DNA from 4 places in the Kitasatospora sp. NPDC001132 genome. Region 3 is predicted to be linked to each of the others. Evidence: riboswitches for the same ligand, from Rfam matches in the RefSeq annotation. Region 3 holds a riboswitch; each other region holds the start of a gene.

Region 1 (4,203 bases), on a different contig from region 3:
CGCCGCACGACGTGGCCCGGCGCGGGCTGGCCGAGGACGATCCGGCGCTGCTGGACCAGCTGCTGGCGATCCCCCAGGTCCACCTGGTGGTGGACGGCTACAACGTGACCAAGGCCGGCTATCCGGCACTGCCGCTGGAGCAACAGCGGATCCGGCTGCTGGGCGGGCTGGCGATGCTGGCTCAGCGCACCCAGGCGGAGGTCACCTGCGTGTTCGACGGGCAGGACCTGGACGTCCCGGTGATCATGGCGCCACCGCGCGGGGTCCGGGTGCGGTTCAGCCGGACCGGGGAAACGGCCGACGAGCTGATCCGCCGTCTGGTGCGGGCCGAGCCGCAGGGTCGTCCGGTGGTGGTGGTGTCCACCGACCGGGAGGTCGCGGAGGGCGTGCGGAAGGCGGGCGCGCGCCCCGTGGCGTCGGTGCTGCTGTTGAACCGGCTGGCCCGGCCCTGACCTCGGCCGATTCCGTGTGATTCCTGGTCAGGGGCGGTTCCGGGGCCTTGTGAGGGGGCTGTGGAGTCAGTGTGGGGTGGCCGAGTTCATGCCATCGGGGGAGTGGCAAAACGGATAGATCTTCACTAGGGTCTGGCGTCAAACCTATTTTCGGGAATCTCATCCCATCAGGTGAGTCCGCTGGAAGAAGGAGCCGGTCCCTTGGCCTCCCACCGCCGTCCCAAGCAGCCGAGCCGCGCGCGGATCTCCGTGCTCACCGCTGCCGCTGCGACCGCGGTCGCCCTCTCCGCCCAGGTGGCCGCGCACGCCGCGCCGCAGCCGAACAAGGCGGACGTCAAGGCGCAGATCGACCAGCTCCAGGAGGAGCAGGAGCAGGCGGCGGAGAAGTACAACGGCGCCAAGGAGCGGGCCGACCAGCTGCGCAAGCAGGCCGACCAGCTGCAGGACCAGGTGGCCCGCAGCCAGGAGCAGATGACCCAGCTCCAGGGTGGCCTGGCCGAGGTGGCGGGGGATCAGTACCGCTCCGGCGGCATCGACCCGTCCGTCCAGCTGATGCTCTCCTCCGACCCGTCCGGCTACCTGGAGAAGGCCTCGACCGTCCAGCAGGCCAGCACCAGCCAGGCCGAGGCGCTCAAGGGGCTGCTGGAACAGCAGCGCCGGCTGGACCAGGAGAAGGCCGAGGCGGCCGCCGTGCTCGCCTCGCTGGACACCACCACCAAGGACCTCAATCAGGCCAAGGCGGACGTCAACACCAAGCTGAAGGCCGCCCAGGACCTGCTGAACTCGCTCAGCGCCGCCGACCGCGCCGCGCTGAAGGCCCAGCAGGCGCAGGACGACCGCGCCTCGCGCGGCAGCGAGCGGGTCGACCTCGGCAGCCTGCCGCCGGCCAGCGGCTACGCGGCCGTGGCGATGGCCAAGGCGATGAGCAAGCAGGGCTCGCCGTACGTGTGGGGCGCCACCGGCTCGACCACCTTCGACTGCTCGGGCCTGATGGTCTGGTCGTACGGGCAGGCGGGCGTCTCGCTGCCGCGCACCTCGCAGGAGCAGGGCCACTACGGCACCCGGGTGCCCTCGCTGGACCAGGCCCAGCCCGGCGACCTGGTGATCTACGGCTCCGACATGCACCACGTCGGGATGTACATCGGCAACGGCATGGTGGTCCACGCGCCGCACACCGGTGACGTGGTGAAGGTGATGAAGGCCGACGCGATGCCGATCAACACCATCCGCCGGGTCTGACGGTCCGACACGCCCGCCGGGCTCCCTCGGGGGCCTGTGAAAAGCGCCACCCTCCCTTGGGGGTGGCGTTCGGCTTTCCCGCCCTTTCGCGACCACATGCTGAGAACCGATCAGCCTTGTGTGTGCCAGTGGTCACCATCGGTCATTTTCACAAAAGAACTTGGGTAATCTTCTGCCTTTTTTCTGACAAGGATTTGAACGGATCACGGTTCAGTTACTAGGGTCATGCTCCGAACCACCGCACTGTCGATCGCCCAGCCAGGGTGGCGGCGGTGGTTACCGCCGAGTTCGCGAGGCAGCGGGGCAGGTCGAAGCGACTGCCCGACAGGGGAGCCCAGTGTTCGGGGGCGCTGCGGAGCGGAGCCGGGGAACCATGTTCCTCCGGGGTGAATCGGCGCCAGGTCGGCCGGTGGAACGGCCGTGAGGCGTCGTAGGGCATGCTTCCGGCCCGAACCCGTCAGCTCACCCGGTAGGCGGACGTAGGAAGAAGGAGTCCGCCTTCGTGGCGTCCCATCGTCGTCCCAAGCCCGCCGGTCGCGCCCGCGTCTCGATCCTGACGGGTGTCGCCGCGGCGGCCGTCGTCCTCTCCGCGCAGGGTGCCCACGCGGACCCGCAGCCGACCAAGGAACAGGTCAAGGGGCAGGTCGACCAGCTCAACGAGCAGGCCGAGGTCGCGACCGAGAACTACAACGCCGCCCAGGCCAAGCAGCAGGAGCTGGAGAAGCAGGTCTCCGGCCTGCAGGACCAGGTGGCCCGTCAGCAGGCCCAGGTCACCGAGCTCCAGGGCGGCCTCGCCGAGATCGCCGGCGAGCAGTACCGCAACGGGGGCATATCCCCGACCGTCCAGCTGATGTTCTCCTCCAGCCCGGACAACTTCCTCAGCCAGGCCGGCACGCTGAACCAGGCCGGCAGCACCCAGAAGGGGCAGCTGAAGGAGCTCCAGGAGCAGCAGCGCAAGCTCGACCAGGACCGCAACGAGGCCCAGGGCAAGCTCGCCGAGCTGGAGTCGACCACCCAGCAGCTGAAGGCCTCCAAGGACGAGGTCCAGGGCAAGCTGAAGGCGGCCCAGGACCTGCTCAACACCCTGACCGAGCAGGACCGCCAGGCGCTGCGCCAGGCCGAGGAGAAGGCCGCGGCCGACGCCAAGGCCAAGGCCGACGCCGCCCAGGCGCAGCAGCAGCAGGCCGACCGCGCCTCGCGCGACAACAGCCGCGGCAACCTGGCGACCGGCTCGACCGCCGCTCCGGTGAAGGTGGCCGCGGGCAGCTCGCGCGGTGCCGCCGCCCTCTCGTACGCCGCGTCCAAGGTCGGCAGCCCGTACGTCTGGGGCGCCACCGGCCCGGGCTCCTTCGACTGCTCCGGCCTGATGGTCTGGGCGTTCAACCAGGCCGGGGTGTCGCTGCCGCGCACCTCGCAGGCGCAGGCCGGGGCCGGCACCCGGATCGGCTCGGACATCTCCCAGGCCCAGCCCGGCGACCTGCTGATCTTCTACAGCGACGCCCACCACGTCGGCATCTACGCCGGCAACGGCCAGGTGCTGCACGCTCCCAAGCCGGGTGCGTCGGTGCGCTACGAGGCGGTCGGCAACATGCCGCTGACCTCCATCGTGCGGGTCTGATCCCCGCTCGGACGCCTCCGGGCCCGGTCTTCCCCAGGGAAGGCCGGGCCTGCGGCTTTTCCGGCGGGTCGAGCTGATGTCCGATTAGGGGTCGAATATTCGGGTTGGGAAGGGTTTGGACTCGCTTGCCCGGACTCGCTAACGTCTGCCACCGGACTCCCGCTCGACGGCCGCCCGTCCCGGTGCGGCGGCGGGGCCGCGCCGCAGGATTGGAGCCGCTGCCGCCATGCCCGTGCACCGCCGTTCCCAACTGCTCACCCGGGCGCTGGTGCTGACCGCGGCCGCCGCCACCGCGCTGGGCGTGGCCGCCGGAGGCCGCGCCCAGGCCGCGCCGGACAGCCCGGACCCGGGCGATCGTCAGGACGTCAGGACGCAGGTCGAGCAGCTGTACGACGAGGCCGAGCAGGCCTCCGAGAAGGCGAACGCGGCGCAGGAGGCCCAGCGGCGGCTCCAGGGCGAGACCACGATCCTCCAGGGCGAGATCGCCATCGCCCAGGACCAGCTCAACGAACTGCGCGGCGACCTGGCGACAGTGGCCGGGGCCGAGTACCGCGGTGGCGGAATGGCCCAGACCGCCCAGCTGTTCCTCTCGTCCGACCCGGAGGGCTACCTGGTCCGCGCCCGCACCCTGGGGCAGGCCGCCGCGCGCCAGCAGGAGACCCTGCACGAGCTGGTCACCCGGCAGCGCCGGCTCGACCAGCGCCGCACCGAGGCGGCCGGCAAGCTCGCCGAGCTGGACCAGACCCGCCGCACGCTCGCCGACACCAAGCAGCAGATCCAGCAGCGGCTCGCCGGGGCGCAGAAGCTGCTGAACGGCCTGGGCGCCGCCGAGCGGGCCCGGATGACGGCCCAGGACGCCCGGGACGCCGAGCAGCGCGCCACCCGGGGCACCGA
Region 2 (4,203 bases), on a different contig from region 3:
GATGAGGGCCGGTCCGTCCGGGAAGCGCGAGTTGCGCATCGCCACGTCGCCGCCCGGCAGGGCCGCGAATTCAACGCAATTGCCCTGGGAGTTGCTGTGCAGACTCTTCTGCCAGACCACCCCCTGGAGATCGGCGGCGGCCATCCCGTTGTAGGTGTCGTACGAACCGTTCGTGTCCTGCGAGTCGTGCATAGAAGTCTCCCGAAGAGCTCCGGAGTTGTCGTCCAGCGCGGCGCCCCCGGCACCGCCGAAACGAACGGACCGGCCCCGTACCGGTCCGGCACAACGCCTCACTTGACGCGATGATAGCTGCAGTGCACGTGCATCAGCACGAGACATTGCAGGTGCACGAGGCCTTTTATTCGCAGGCGCGAACTCTTCACGGACCCTTCTCCTGACGGTACGTAAACGGACATAGCCGATGGAATCGCCGGGTTCGCGATAACCGGCCGTGAGCACTTCCCCGCCGAATGTTGATCTTCGAATGCCGGGAGTCGCGCGCCCGTGACCCTCAGTCAAACCACCCCTGTGCTGTGAGACATCTCACGCGCCCCGGGTGCAACGCCCGCCCCTCGGATCACGTCGAGGCAACCACGGGCGACCGTACGGGGGTTGGGCGAAGAATGTCCGGATTGTAGGCAAAGCGCCCGGACCGGCGCCGAGGACGCGCCGGGTCCGCACCGCGCTCGCGTGAATCCCGCACGGCAGCCGACTGCAAGCCTGACGGGCAGATGTCCTACGATCTCCGGCATGAGCACCGCAGCCATCCCGGGCGCGCCACTGCCCGTCCGCACTCCAGGCTCCCGTGCGCGGGGGCGCCACCGTCGTCCCGAGCGCCCCGAGATCCCGGCCGGCGCCCCGGCCCTGGTGCTCGCCGTGCCCGCGACCGCCGGGCCCGAGTCCCGCTCGGTCGTCGAGGAGCTGCTCTCGATCGTCCGCACCGAGCAGAACGGCGTCCAGACCGCGGTCGGCTACCTCCCGGGTGACGGCACCGAGGGCGCGGACGGCGAGGACCGCACCGTGGCCGAGCTGCTGACCCTGGCCGCCGAGGCCGGGCTTCCGATGCCCGTCCTGGTGCCGCTGGTGCCCGGCCCGCACACCTTCCTGACCGAGCTTCACGCGCTCGCCGCCGAGTACGGCGCGCCCGTCACCGACCCGCTGGGCCCGCACCCGCTGCTGGCCGAGGCCGTGCACGTCCGGCTGTCCGAGGCCGGGCTGGCCCGGGCCGACCGCGCCCGGCTGTTCGCCATCGCGACCGCCGCGGACGGCGTGGTGCTGACCACCGTCGGCGGCGAGGACGCTGCCGCCGCGGCCGGCATCACCGGCGTGCTGCTGGCCGCCCGACTGGCCGTGCCGGTCGTCGCCGCCGCGCTCGACGTGCCCGGCTCGGTGGCCGCGGCCGTCAACCACCTCAAGGAGACCGGCTCGCAGCGCCCGGCGCTGGCCCCGCTGGTGATCGGCCCGGAGGCGGACTCCGAGCTGCTCGCCACCGCCGCCGAGGAGACCGGCTGCCCGTCGGCCGCGCCGCTGGGCTCGTACCCGTCGGTCGGCCAGCTGATCGCCTCCACGTACCTGGCCGCGCTGCCCACGCCGTCCCCGGAGGACCTGGCGCGGGCCGAGGCGGAGGCGGCGGCCGCCGCCGAGGCCGAGGGGGTCACGGAGGGTGCTCGCGGCGCCCACGCGGCCGCCGAGGCGCCCGCCGGGCAGTAGTTCGACTCCGCGCGCCGCTCGGCGCGCTCCGAAGGGCCCGGAACGGCTTGCGTTCCGGGCCCTTCGCTCTATCCCTCCCACCGCCCGCGCGTCGTCCCTCCCGGATCGCCCCTCCCGCGTCACCCTCCCGCCCGGATGCGGACGGCAATGACGACGATGACGCGAAAAATAGCGCGGAATGTCCGTTCTGGTGGCATTTGAAAGGGAATAGGGAGCGCAGGCCCAGGTGTTCGAATCGCGCCCACTCCCCCACCGCCAGGGTGCGCCGGCTCCGCGACTCGGCGCGGTGTCACATCAGCTCTGAGGTGGAGCCAGTTGTCGACTTCAGCAACGGCATTGCCCGAAAACGATCATTTACGATCATGGATGGCGGCAATTTTGGCAGTTCCCACTAAACCGTGATGCGCATCACAGTGGTTTGCAGTTTGAACTTGAGTCTGATTAACGTGCTCCCCGTTCGTGACCACACGAACCCGGTTCATCCGCAACGCCGAGTCCTGCCGTCGGATGTCCTGGCAGCGCGAAAACGCACCACGGCAGGAGCGGGGGACCCACAGGTAAGTCGCCCCGGACCGGTCTGCGGAACGGTCCAGGGCTAGGGGTGAAGCCGCGCCCACCGGCGCGGCCGGGCAACTCCAGCCCGAATCCGACAGCTCACCTCGCAGGCGTGGGAGAGGACTCCGTCTTCATGCTGCCCACCAACGGCACCAGCCTGCCCGGCCGAACCCGCCGCGTGATCGCCGCCCTCGGCGTCGCGGGCGTCGGCCTCACCGTCCCCTGCCTCACCCCGGGCACCGCCTCGGCCGCCTCCGTCGCCACCTGGGACAAGGTCGCCCAGTGCGAGAGCGGCGGCAACTGGAGCATCAACACCGGCAACGGCTTCTACGGCGGCCTCCAGTTCACCTCCAGCACCTGGTCCGCCTTCGGCGGCACCGCCTACGCGACGCGCGCCGACCTGGCCACCAAGGACCAGCAGATCGCGATCGCCGAGAAGGTCCTCGCCTCGCAGGGCCCGGGTGCCTGGCCCGTCTGCTCCGTCAAGGCCGGCCTGGCCAAGGGCGGCACCCCGGCCGCCGTCGACACCTCGGCGGGCTCGGCCACGGGCTCGACCCCTTCCAAGCCCGCCGCGCCCGTCCAGAGCGCCAAGCCGGCCACTCCGGCCGCGACGCCCCAGGCCCCCGCCGCGAAGCCCGCCGCGCCCGCCCAGGACGGCGCGCAGGCCACCGCCTCCGGCAACCGCGGCGACTGGGTCCAGAAGCGTCAGCAGCAGGCCCAGGGCGGCGACTACACCGTGGTCGAGGGCGACTGGCTGTCCTCGATCGCCGACCAGCACAATGTGCGGGGCGGCTGGCAGCGGCTGTACGAGCTCAACCGCGGCACCCTGACCGAGGGCCCGGACACCATCTACCCGGGCCAGCAGCTGTCCTTCGGCGGTGCGACCGGCTCGGACTCCACCGGGTCCGACCGCTCCCAGAAGTCCGGCCAGTCCGCGAACGGCGGTGCCGTGAACGCCCAGCCGACCGCGCAGACCCCGGCCCCGGCCGCCAAGCCGGCCGCCAAGCCCGCGCCGCAGGCCCAGACCCAGGCTCCGGCCGCCACTGGCAGCATGGCCGCCGCGGTCGCCTTCGCCGAGTCGAAGGTCGGTCAGGCGTACGTCTACGGTGGCACCGGCAACGGCGGCTGGGACTGCTCCGGTCTGACCCAGGCCGCGCTGCGCGCCGCGGGCATCTCCGTCCCGCGCGTCGCCGCCGACCAGGCCGCCGCCAGCACCCACGTCTCGCTGGACAGCCTCAAGCCGGGCGACCTGCTGTTCTGGTCCAACAACGGCAAGGACTCCGGCGTCTACCACGTCGCGATCTACGTCGGCAACGGCAAGTACGTCGAGGCCGCCAACCCGAGCTCGGGCGTCCGCGAGCAGAGCATCGCCAACTGGGCCCCGGACTTCGCCGGCCGGGTCTGAGAACGGCGCGCAGTCGGACAGCCGACGGGCCTCAGGTAACAGGTAACAGGTAACAGATTTCATCATCTGTCAGCTGTCGCCCGAACGCTGACCACCCACCGCCCCCGGGGAGAGTCTGGTCGCTCTCCCCGGGGGTTCCGACGTACCTCCGGCCATATCCCCGTGGTGGATCCCCGCTCCAACGGGCATGCTGCTGCTCTGCACCCGAGGACACCCGAGGAGGAGTCCACATGGCCCAGGTCACCGTCACCCTCGACGCGAACCTCGCGATCGACGTGATGATGCTCTCCGGCACCAAGAACCCCCAGGACGCCGTCGAACTGGTCCTGCGCGACTACCTGGCCCGCGGCCGCCGCACCGAGACCCGGACCGGCGACGCGACCGACGGGCACTGCCTGACCGCCGACGGGCCGACCACCCAGGAGGGCTGACCACCCGACGGCCGCCACGACCACCGACGGCCGCCACGACCGGCCGCGCGCACGCCGAAGGGCCCCGGAGGGCAACCGCCCTCCAGGGCCCGTACGTCGGCC
Region 3 (4,203 bases):
GACCACCAGCGGGCGGCCCGCCGGCTGAACGCCAAGCGCCAGGAGCGGCTGCACGAGGAGGCCGAGTGGCAGGGGGAGGTCGCGGCCGGGCTGCTGCGCCGCGCCGACCTGGTGACCTGGCCCCGGCTGTACGCGCTGCTGCTGCACGCGCACGGGGCGGACGTCACGGACCCGGAGGCGGTGCGGGAGTGGCTGGCCGGCTTCGGGGAGTTCGCCGAGGAGGAGCGGCTGGCGGCGTTCGAGGCGCTGGCGTCGGCCGGCTGGCTGGACGAGCCGGACGAGCGGGGCTGGGGCCCGGGCCGGGTGCTCTCGGTGGGCATGGCCACGGACGGCGCGCGTCGGCTGCTGGAGCAGGGCCTGATGCGGCGCAGCTACCGCAACCTGGCGCGGCTGACCGCGCTGGGCCGGCCGATGCCGGACGAGTTGGCCGGGGACTTCGGGAGGTTCGAGGAGGCGGCGGTGGACGCGGCGCTCGACCTGTTCGGCGCCTGGACGGTGCCGGGGCTGCCGCGGCTGCTGGTGACGGAGTTCCCGGAGCTGGCGCCGGAGCCGGGCCCGGAGGAGATCGACGCGTACCTGGCGCAGCTGCCCGTCGAGGAGTGAGACGCGGCGCGGGAGGCCCCGGTCCAGGGGCCTCCCGCGGGTGCGTCGGTGGGCGTGCGTCAGGGGTTGAGGCCGCGCTGCTGGAGCCAGGGCTCCGGGTCGACCGGGGCGCCGCCGCCGGGGCGGACCTCCATGTGCAGGTGGGGGCCGGTGACGTTGCCGGTCGCGCCGACCTTGCCGATCTGCTGGCCGGTGGCGACGTTGCCGGAGCCCTTGGTGATCGAGGAGAGGTGGCAGTACCAGATCTCGGTGCCGTCGGGCAGGGTCTCGACGATCCGGTAGCCGTACGAGCCGGCCCAGCCGGCCGAGGTGATGGTGCCCTGGCCGAGCGCGTGGACGGGGGTGCCGGTGTCGGCGGCGAAGTCCAGGCCGGTGTGCAGGTTGGCCCAGTAGCGGGCGCTCTGGCCGTAGTGGGCGGAGAGCCGGTAGTCGTTCACCGGGAGGGTGAGGGCGGCGGCCTTGGCCCGCTCGGCCTCCTCTGCGGCGCGCTTGGCCTCGGCCTCCTTGGCGGCGGCCTTGGCTTCCGCCTCCTGGGCGGCCTGCAGCCGGGCGGTCTCCTCGGCGGCGGTGCGCTGGCTGTCGGCCTGGTGCTGGATGCGGGCGGCGAGCGCGAGGCCGGGGTCGGCGGAGAGGGCGACCGGGGTCTCGTCCGGGACCTCGACGGCGGGGGCGGCGGCCGGGGTCGCCGAGGCGAAGCCGGTGGCGCCCAGCGTGGCGGCGACGGCGGTGACGCCGAGCAGCGGGGAGGCCCCGCGGGTCTGACGCGGCATCCGGTGGCGGTTGGTGTCGGCCTCCGCGGCGAACGCCTCCGGGCCGAAGGCCTCGGGGCCGTCCGGGCCGGGGTGGTCGAGGAGCTGGGTACCGGCTGCGGGGCCGGCCGGGTGTGCCGGGGTGTGCGTCGACGCCACGGAGGCGCGCTCCTTTCCTTCCTTCGCGCCTACCGGGTTAGCTGACGGGTTCGGAGCAGGAAGGTCTCCTACGGCCGGGCCGGAGCCCCGCCGATTCACCCCAAGGAACGTGGTTCCCCGGCTCCCTGACCTGCCCGGGGGCGGGTCGGCGGGATTAGGCGACGGCGCGCACGGTGCCGTCTGGGTACGGCGTTGACAACCGCGCTGCGTTATCAAACGTTAATCCTAGGAGGCTCTGATTCCAAGCCATCCGTTTCGGGCCGCCCGATCGCAGGTGAACGGACGTCAACGAACGACCCCTCACGCACGGCCCCATCTGAGTACCCCTACTCATGTGCGGCCCGGCCGGGCGGCCGCATCCTGACGCCATGAGCGCACCGATGCAGACCCGCACCACGGCCGCGTACCACATCCAGGCCGTCCTCTCCTTCGCCCTGTCGGGCATCGCCCTCGCCGCCGGGATCGCCTACCTGCCGGTCGGCGGGTGGACCCGGGCCTTCCTCGGGATCGGCCTCCTCTACACCGTCACCTCCGCGTTCACGCTGGCGAAGGTGGTCCGGGACCGGCAGGAGTCCAACGAGATGGTCACCCGGGTGGACCAGGCCCGGCTGGAGAAGCTGCTCAGCGAGCACGACCCGTTCAAGGTGGAAGGGGTCTGACCGCACCCGTCCGACCGCGCCCCTTCCCCCCGGCCCGCCGACCGCTTGACGGCTAAGGCTATTAGCCTTAGCTTTATGGCTATCGGCAGTACCGCCGATGCCCAGCACCCGCGGCCCGAGGAGGACCCCGTGAACGGCACCATCACTCCGAGCACCCAGTACCTGAGCGTTCCCGGCGGCCGGATCGCCTTCGACGACACCCGGCAGGGCGACGGCACCCCCGTCGTCCTGCTCCCGGGCATGCTCGACAGCCGGGCCGCGTACCGGCACCTGCGCCCGCTGCTGGTCGCCGCCGGCCACCGCGTCGTCACCATGGACCTGCGGGGCTTCGGCGAATCCTCGATCAGCTGGGACGACTACAGCCCGGCCGCCATCGCCGACGACGTCCTCGCCCTGCTCGACCACCTCGGCATCGAGCGCGCCGTCCTCGCCGGCAACTCGTACACCGGGGCGACGGTCGTGAAGGCCGCCGGGGACGCGCCCGAGCGGGTCGCCGGGATCGTCCTGATCGACGCCTTCGTCGAGAGCCCGCGGCCGGGCGCCCTGATGCGCGGCGTCATGGCCCTGATGGGCCCCGCCCTCGTCCACTGGCCGGCCTCCTGGGGCTTCTACCTGCGCCGGATGGCCTTCCCCGGCGCCAAGCCCGCCGACTTCGACGCGTACGTGGACGGGCTGGTCGCCGCGCTGCGCACGCCGGGACGGAAGACCGCCACCCGCGGGTACGTCCACGGCGACTCGGCGCCGGTCGGCTGGACGGCCGCGGTGCGGTGCCCGGCGCTGGTGGTCATGGGCGACAAGGACCCCGACTTCCCGAAGCCGGAACTCGTCGCCGACCGGCAGGCCGCCGCGCTCGGCGCGCGGAAGGCGATGATCGAGGGGTCCGGGCACTACCCGATGGCCGACAACCCGGCGGCCACCGCGGACGCCCTGCTGCCGTTCCTCGCCGAACTCGGCTGAGCGCCGCCGCCGGCCCCCGCCCGACCCTGCCCCTGCCTGCCCCTGCCCGCCCCGCCGACGTCACCGGCACCCGCCCGGCAGCGCCCGACGTCACCCGACTTCGACCCGTACGGAGAGCCCGAACCCATGCCCCGCGTAGGACTGACCCCCGACCAGGTCGTCGACCACGCCCTCGCCCTCATCGACGAGCAGGGCGCCGAGGCCCTCACCCTGGCCTCCGTCGCCGCCCGGGCCGGGGTCGCCGCCCCCTCGCTGTACAAGCACGTCAGCGGCGGCCTCGCCGAACTGCGGCGGCTGATCGCCGTCCGGGTCACCGGGGAACTGGCCGACCGACTGGCCGAGGCGGCCGTCGGACGCAGCGGGGACGACGCCGTCGCCGCCGTGCTGCGCGCCTACCACGCGTACGCCACCGAGTACCCGCACCGCTACACCGCCCTCCCCCAGGCCCCGCAGCCGGACGACGACCTGGCCCGCGCGGCCGCCCGGCTCGTCGGCGTGATCGTCGCCGTCCTGCGGGAGTACGGCCTCGACGGCTCCGAGGCGATCCACGCCGCCCGCACCGTCCGCTCCCTCGCCCACGGCTTCGCCTCGCTCACCACCGCCGGTGCCTTCCAGCTCGCCGAGGACCTCACCACCACCCACGACCGCCTCGTCGCCACCCTCACCACCGGCCTGCGCGCCTGGCCCGCGTAGCGGCCCGGCGCCGGAGCGGCCCGGCCGCGCCCCTTCCGAACAGCGTGAGCACAGACCCCACACATCGTGGAACGCGATCCGGCCACCCGGCTCGATTCCGACGCTGCCCGCCGGTGCCGGTCGGGCAGGTCCGGGCCCTCGTCAGGCGGTGGGATCGGGGTCGAACGAGTGCCGATTGCCGCCGAATTGACTCGATATTGACGAGATCCGGTCACTTGGCGAGATCCGTTCACACCTTCGTAGGATCATCACCCTAGAATTCGCCGCGTGACGATGACTCAGTGGTCCGTAACGGCAACCGGCGTGCTCGCCGTCCTCGCCCTCGTGGCCGCCGCGCGCTACCGCGCCGTGTCCGTCACCCAGCGCGGCCGCGCCGACCGTCT
Region 4 (4,203 bases), on a different contig from region 3:
CTGGACGCGCTGCTGGCCGACAAGCTGTCCTTCACCGGCGCGGCCGGCGCCCAGGTCGCCGAGGTCGTCCGCCAGGTGGAGGCCGTCGCGGCCGCCTACCCGGAGGCCGCCGAGTACGCGCCCGGCGACATTCTCTGACGGGCGGCATTCCCTGACGGGAAGCGCCTTCTGACGTAGCGTCAGCCCTTGGGTGAGGGCCCCGCCGCCGGACCGGTGGCGGGGCCCTCGCGCGTCACGGGGACGTGGCCCGGGTCGAGCGGCGGGGCGGTGGGCCCGCACGGCCAGTCGCAGTTCGGCTCGGCCACCGGCTGCTCCTCGGGGGCGAGCACGTTGCCCCGTACGGTCGCGGAGGCGATCAGCCCGCCGGCGACCAGCAGGCCCGCGCAGATCAGCATGGCGGTGTGGAAGGCGGCGTCGACCGAGGAGGGTACCCGGTAGGCGTCGCCGCTCAGCCCGGCCAGCGCCGGCAGGGCGGCCACCGCGAGCAGGCCGGCCGCGCGGGCGGCGGCGTTGTTGACCCCGCTGGCGATGCCCGCGTGGCGGACCTCGACGGCGGCCAGCACGGTCGCCGTCAGCGGTGCGACCAGCAGCGTCATGCCGCAGCCCATCACCGTGACGGCGGGCAGCACGTCCACCCAGTACGAGGAGTCCGGGCCGATGCGCAGCATCAACAGCACCCCGGCGGCGCACAGCATCGGGCCGACGGTGAGCGGGATGCGCGGGCCGATCCGCTTGCCGAGGCGTCCGGCACGGGCGGACAGCAGCAGCATCAGCACGGTGATCGGCACCAGGGCGAAGCCCGAGACCAGCGGCGAGAACCCGGACACGATCTGGAGCTGCACCACCAGCAGGAAGAAGACGCCGCTGAACGCCGCGTACACGCACAGGGTGACCAGGTTCACCGCGGTGAACAGCCGGGAGGAGAAGAGGCCGAGCGGCAGCATCGGTTCGGGCGCGCGGCGCTCGACGGCCACGAAGGCGACGCCGAGCACCACCCCGATCACTCCGCTGACCCAGACGGCGGGGGACAGGCCCTCGCCGGCCGCGGTCAGCGCGTAGGTGATCGCGCCGAGGGCGAGGGCAGCGAGCACGGCGCCGAGCACGTCGAAGCGGCCGGAGGCGTCCTTGTCCCGGCTCTCCGGCACCGACCGGGTGGCGACGGCGATCACGGCGGCGGCGAGCGGCAGGTTCAGCAGGAAGATCCAGCGCCAGCCGGGGCCGTCCACCAGCCAGCCGCCTAGGAACGGGCCGACCGCCGCCGACACCCCGCCCAGGCCGGACCAGAGGCCGACCGCCGCCGAGCGGTCGTCAGGGTGGAAGACGGCCTGGAGCATGGCGAGCGAGCCGGGGGTGAGCAGTGCCCCGCCGATGCCCTGGACGGCGCGGGCGGCGATCAGCACGTGGATGTTCGGTGCGGCGGCGCAGGCGGCGGAGGCGATGGCGAACCAGACCACGCCGATCAGGAAGACCTTGCGCCGTCCGTACCGGTCGCCCAGCGCGCCGCCGAGCAGGATCAGGCCCGCCAGGGTGAGCAGATAGGCGTTCAGGGTCCATTGCAGGGACGCGAGGGAGGCGCCGAGGTCGGCGCCGATCCGGGGCAGGGCGACGTTCACCACGGTGCCGTCGAGCATCGCCATGCTGGAGCCGAGCACCGTCGCCAGTAGTACCCAGCGGCCCTGCGCGGTGCTCAGGCGCAGGGTGCCGGCCTCTGAGGTGGCCACGGGCGAATCCTGCGCTGCCGGGGCGCACGTGACAAGGGTCACCGGTGGGTGTGTTGACGGTGGGCGGGGTGTGAGTGGGCGGCTGCGCAGCGTCGCGGATCTCGGCGCAGGGTCGTGGATCAGTGGCGGGGGGTGAATGGATTGTGTGCGGAACGTGTGCTCCGGCCTGCGGAGGGTCACCGGGGAAGGGGGAATGGTTGCGCTTTCAAAGATCGACATTGCTTCACCCGAACGGATGGGTTTTAGTTCAGCGACCGCCCGGCCAGTCCGGACGGATCCGCCGGGTGGAACGCCGAGTCCTGCCGCTGCCCGGTGGTTCGAAACGAACTCTGTACGGCAGGAGCGGGGGACCCACAGGTAAGTCGCCGGACCGGAGTTCGCGCCTCAGGGCGCGGGCGTCCAGGACCGGCTAGGGGTGAAGCCGCGCATGCGGCCGGGCAACTCCAGCCCGAACCCGACAGCTCACCTCGCAGGCGTCGGAGAGGAAACTTCCATGCCTGCTCAGGCTCGTCGTATCGCCCTGCCCCGCGCCGCCCGCATCGGCATCGCCACCGCCGTCACCGGCGTCTCCTTCGCCCTCCCGCTCGTCACCGCGATGAGCGCCCAGGCCCACACCGCTCCGGCCGCCCCGGTCGCGCAGGCCGCCGCCTCCGCCCGCGCCGAGTCGGCTGCTCCGGCCGATGCTCCGGCCGCCCAGGCAGTGCAGGAGAGCTACCGCGTCGTCAGCGGTGACACCCTGTCCAAGATTGCCGAGGTCAAGAACGTCGAGGGCGGCTGGCACGCCCTGTACGAGCAGAACCGCTCGGTCGTCGGTGCCGACCCGAACCTGATCTTCGCGGGCCAGCGGCTCGCGCTGCCGGGCCACGCCGTCGCGCCGTCGGCCGACTCCGCTCCGGCGAAGGCCGCCGCCCCGGCCGAGTCGGCCGCTCCCGCGACCCAGGCCGCCAAGGCGCAGGACCGGGTCCAGGTGCGGACCGAGGCCGCCAAGCCGGCCACGCAGCTGCAGACCCAGCTGCAGGTCGCCACCCCGGCCCAGGCCGTGACCGCCACTCCGGTCGCCGCCGCCACCTCCGGCTTCGTCGCCCCGCTGGCCAACCCGAGGCTCGGCACCGCCTACGGTGTGGCCGGCTCGATGTGGGCCTCCGGCCACCACACCGGCCAGGACTTCGTCGCCTCCACCGGCACCCCGCTGCGCGCCATCGCCAACGGTGTCGTGGTCAAGGCCGGCAACGGCGGCGCCTACGGCAACGAGGTCGAGATCAAGCTCGCCGACGGCCACTACGCCGAGTACGCGCACCTCTCCTCGATCGGCGTGAGGATCGGTCAGGCCGTCACCGTCGGCCAGCAGATCGGCCTGTCCGGTGCCACTGGCAACGTGACCGGCCCGCACCTGCACTTCGAGGTCCGCAACGGCTCGGAGTACGGCTCGGACATCAACCCGGTCGCCTACCTGCGCGCGCACGGCGTCGCGCTCTGACCCACGGCTGAGCTCCGAGGGTTTCCGGAACCACCGTCGCTGCGGGGCGAAACGATCCTCCGGGATGGTCATGTCGGGTGACCGCTCGACCGGGTGATCGCCGCACGGCGGACATGGGCGCGGGACACGCCCAGGCCGGCCCGGCCGTACGAGGACTCCTCGTGCGGCCGGGCCGGCCACTGCCGTTTCCGTGCCGCCCGGCTGTTCCCGGGTTTCGTTCGGACGGGTCGAACGCGGCGTCAACTCCGGTGTGACGGAGGGGTTCGGTGGCGTCGCCGGGTGGCCGTGGCACGTCATGCTGGCGAACGGTCAGCGCCCGGTCGGTCCGGCCGGGCGGGCGGGTCCGGAGGCGAGGAGGGCGGATGGCGGTCCGCAGTGGGGGCGTGGCGGGGAGGACGGCCGGCCGGGAGCGGCCCGGGGAGGACGGGGTCGACCGGCTGAAGGCCGATTCGGTCGGCCTGGTCGGCGTGGTGTTCATGGCGCTCGCCACCGCCGCCCCGATCACCGCGATGACGGGCAACCTGCCGATCATCGTCGGGCAGGGCAACGGCGTCGGCGCGCCCGCCGCGTACGTCGTGGCGACCGTGGTGCTGACGGTGTTCTCGGTCGGCTACGTCGCGATGGCCCGGCACATCACCGCGGCCGGCGCGTTCTACGGCTACGTCTCGCACGGGCTGGGCCGGGTGGTCGGGATGGCCTCGGGACTGCTGGCGGTGCTCGCGTACGTCGTCACCGAGGCCTCGGCCCTCGGCTTCTTCGCGTACTCGCTGCGGGGACTGGTCCGTTCGCAGCTGGGGGTGGAGCTGGGCTGGGGCTGGTACGCGCTGTCCGGGGCGGCGGTGATCGGGGTGATGGCCTGGTTCGACCTGCACCTGACGGCCAAGGTGCTCGGCGTCGCGCTGGTGCTGGAGATCGGGGTGCTGAGTGCGGTCTCGTTCGCCGTGCTGTTCTCCGGCGGCGGCCCGGACGGGATCGTGCTCGCGGCCGTGAACCCGCTGAACGCGC

The links. Region 3 has a riboswitch for cyclic di-AMP ahead of ACWDBE_RS11910 (M23 family metallopeptidase). Riboswitches for the same ligand answer to the same signal wherever they lie in the genome.
Region 1: it holds a riboswitch for cyclic di-AMP, as region 3 does, so the genes downstream of both, ACWDBE_RS04575 (NlpC/P60 family protein) here and ACWDBE_RS11910 (M23 family metallopeptidase) in region 3, are expected to answer to the same signal.
Region 2: it holds a riboswitch for cyclic di-AMP, as region 3 does, so the genes downstream of both, ACWDBE_RS17045 (transglycosylase family protein) here and ACWDBE_RS11910 (M23 family metallopeptidase) in region 3, are expected to answer to the same signal.
Region 4: it holds a riboswitch for cyclic di-AMP, as region 3 does, so the genes downstream of both, ACWDBE_RS20740 (M23 family metallopeptidase) here and ACWDBE_RS11910 (M23 family metallopeptidase) in region 3, are expected to answer to the same signal.

What each region holds. Positions count from the first base shown of each region.
Region 1 is NZ_JBSFKF010000003.1:36,303-40,505, reverse strand. Features, by position in the region: gene ACWDBE_RS04585 (NYN domain-containing protein) at 1-452, shown strand, start outside; gene ACWDBE_RS04580 (C40 family peptidase) at 654-1,691, shown strand; cyclic di-AMP (ydaO/yuaA leader) riboswitch at 2,030-2,183, shown strand; gene ACWDBE_RS04575 (NlpC/P60 family protein) at 2,194-3,309, shown strand; gene ACWDBE_RS04570 (NlpC/P60 family protein) at 3,536-4,203, shown strand, end outside.
Region 2 is NZ_JBSFKF010000010.1:277,260-281,462, reverse strand. Features, by position in the region: gene ACWDBE_RS17055 (DUF397 domain-containing protein) at 1-192, opposite strand, end outside; gene ACWDBE_RS17050 (sirohydrochlorin chelatase) at 751-1,710, shown strand; cyclic di-AMP (ydaO/yuaA leader) riboswitch at 2,228-2,391, shown strand; gene ACWDBE_RS17045 (transglycosylase family protein) at 2,378-3,670, shown strand; gene ACWDBE_RS17040 (hypothetical protein) at 3,901-4,101, shown strand.
Region 3 is NZ_JBSFKF010000007.1:61,582-65,784, forward strand. Features, by position in the region: gene ACWDBE_RS11905 (hypothetical protein) at 1-603, shown strand, start outside; gene ACWDBE_RS11910 (M23 family metallopeptidase) at 663-1,511, opposite strand; cyclic di-AMP (ydaO/yuaA leader) riboswitch at 1,524-1,682, opposite strand; gene ACWDBE_RS11915 (YiaA/YiaB family inner membrane protein) at 1,880-2,170, shown strand; gene ACWDBE_RS11920 (alpha/beta fold hydrolase) at 2,246-3,127, shown strand; gene ACWDBE_RS11925 (TetR/AcrR family transcriptional regulator) at 3,254-3,820, shown strand; gene ACWDBE_RS11930 (ATP-binding protein) at 4,094-4,203, shown strand, end outside.
Region 4 is NZ_JBSFKF010000014.1:148,979-153,181, reverse strand. Features, by position in the region: gene purB (adenylosuccinate lyase) at 1-138, shown strand, start outside; gene ACWDBE_RS20745 (MFS transporter) at 180-1,721, opposite strand; cyclic di-AMP (ydaO/yuaA leader) riboswitch at 2,075-2,212, shown strand; gene ACWDBE_RS20740 (M23 family metallopeptidase) at 2,215-3,198, shown strand; gene ACWDBE_RS20735 (APC family permease) at 3,561-4,203, shown strand, end outside.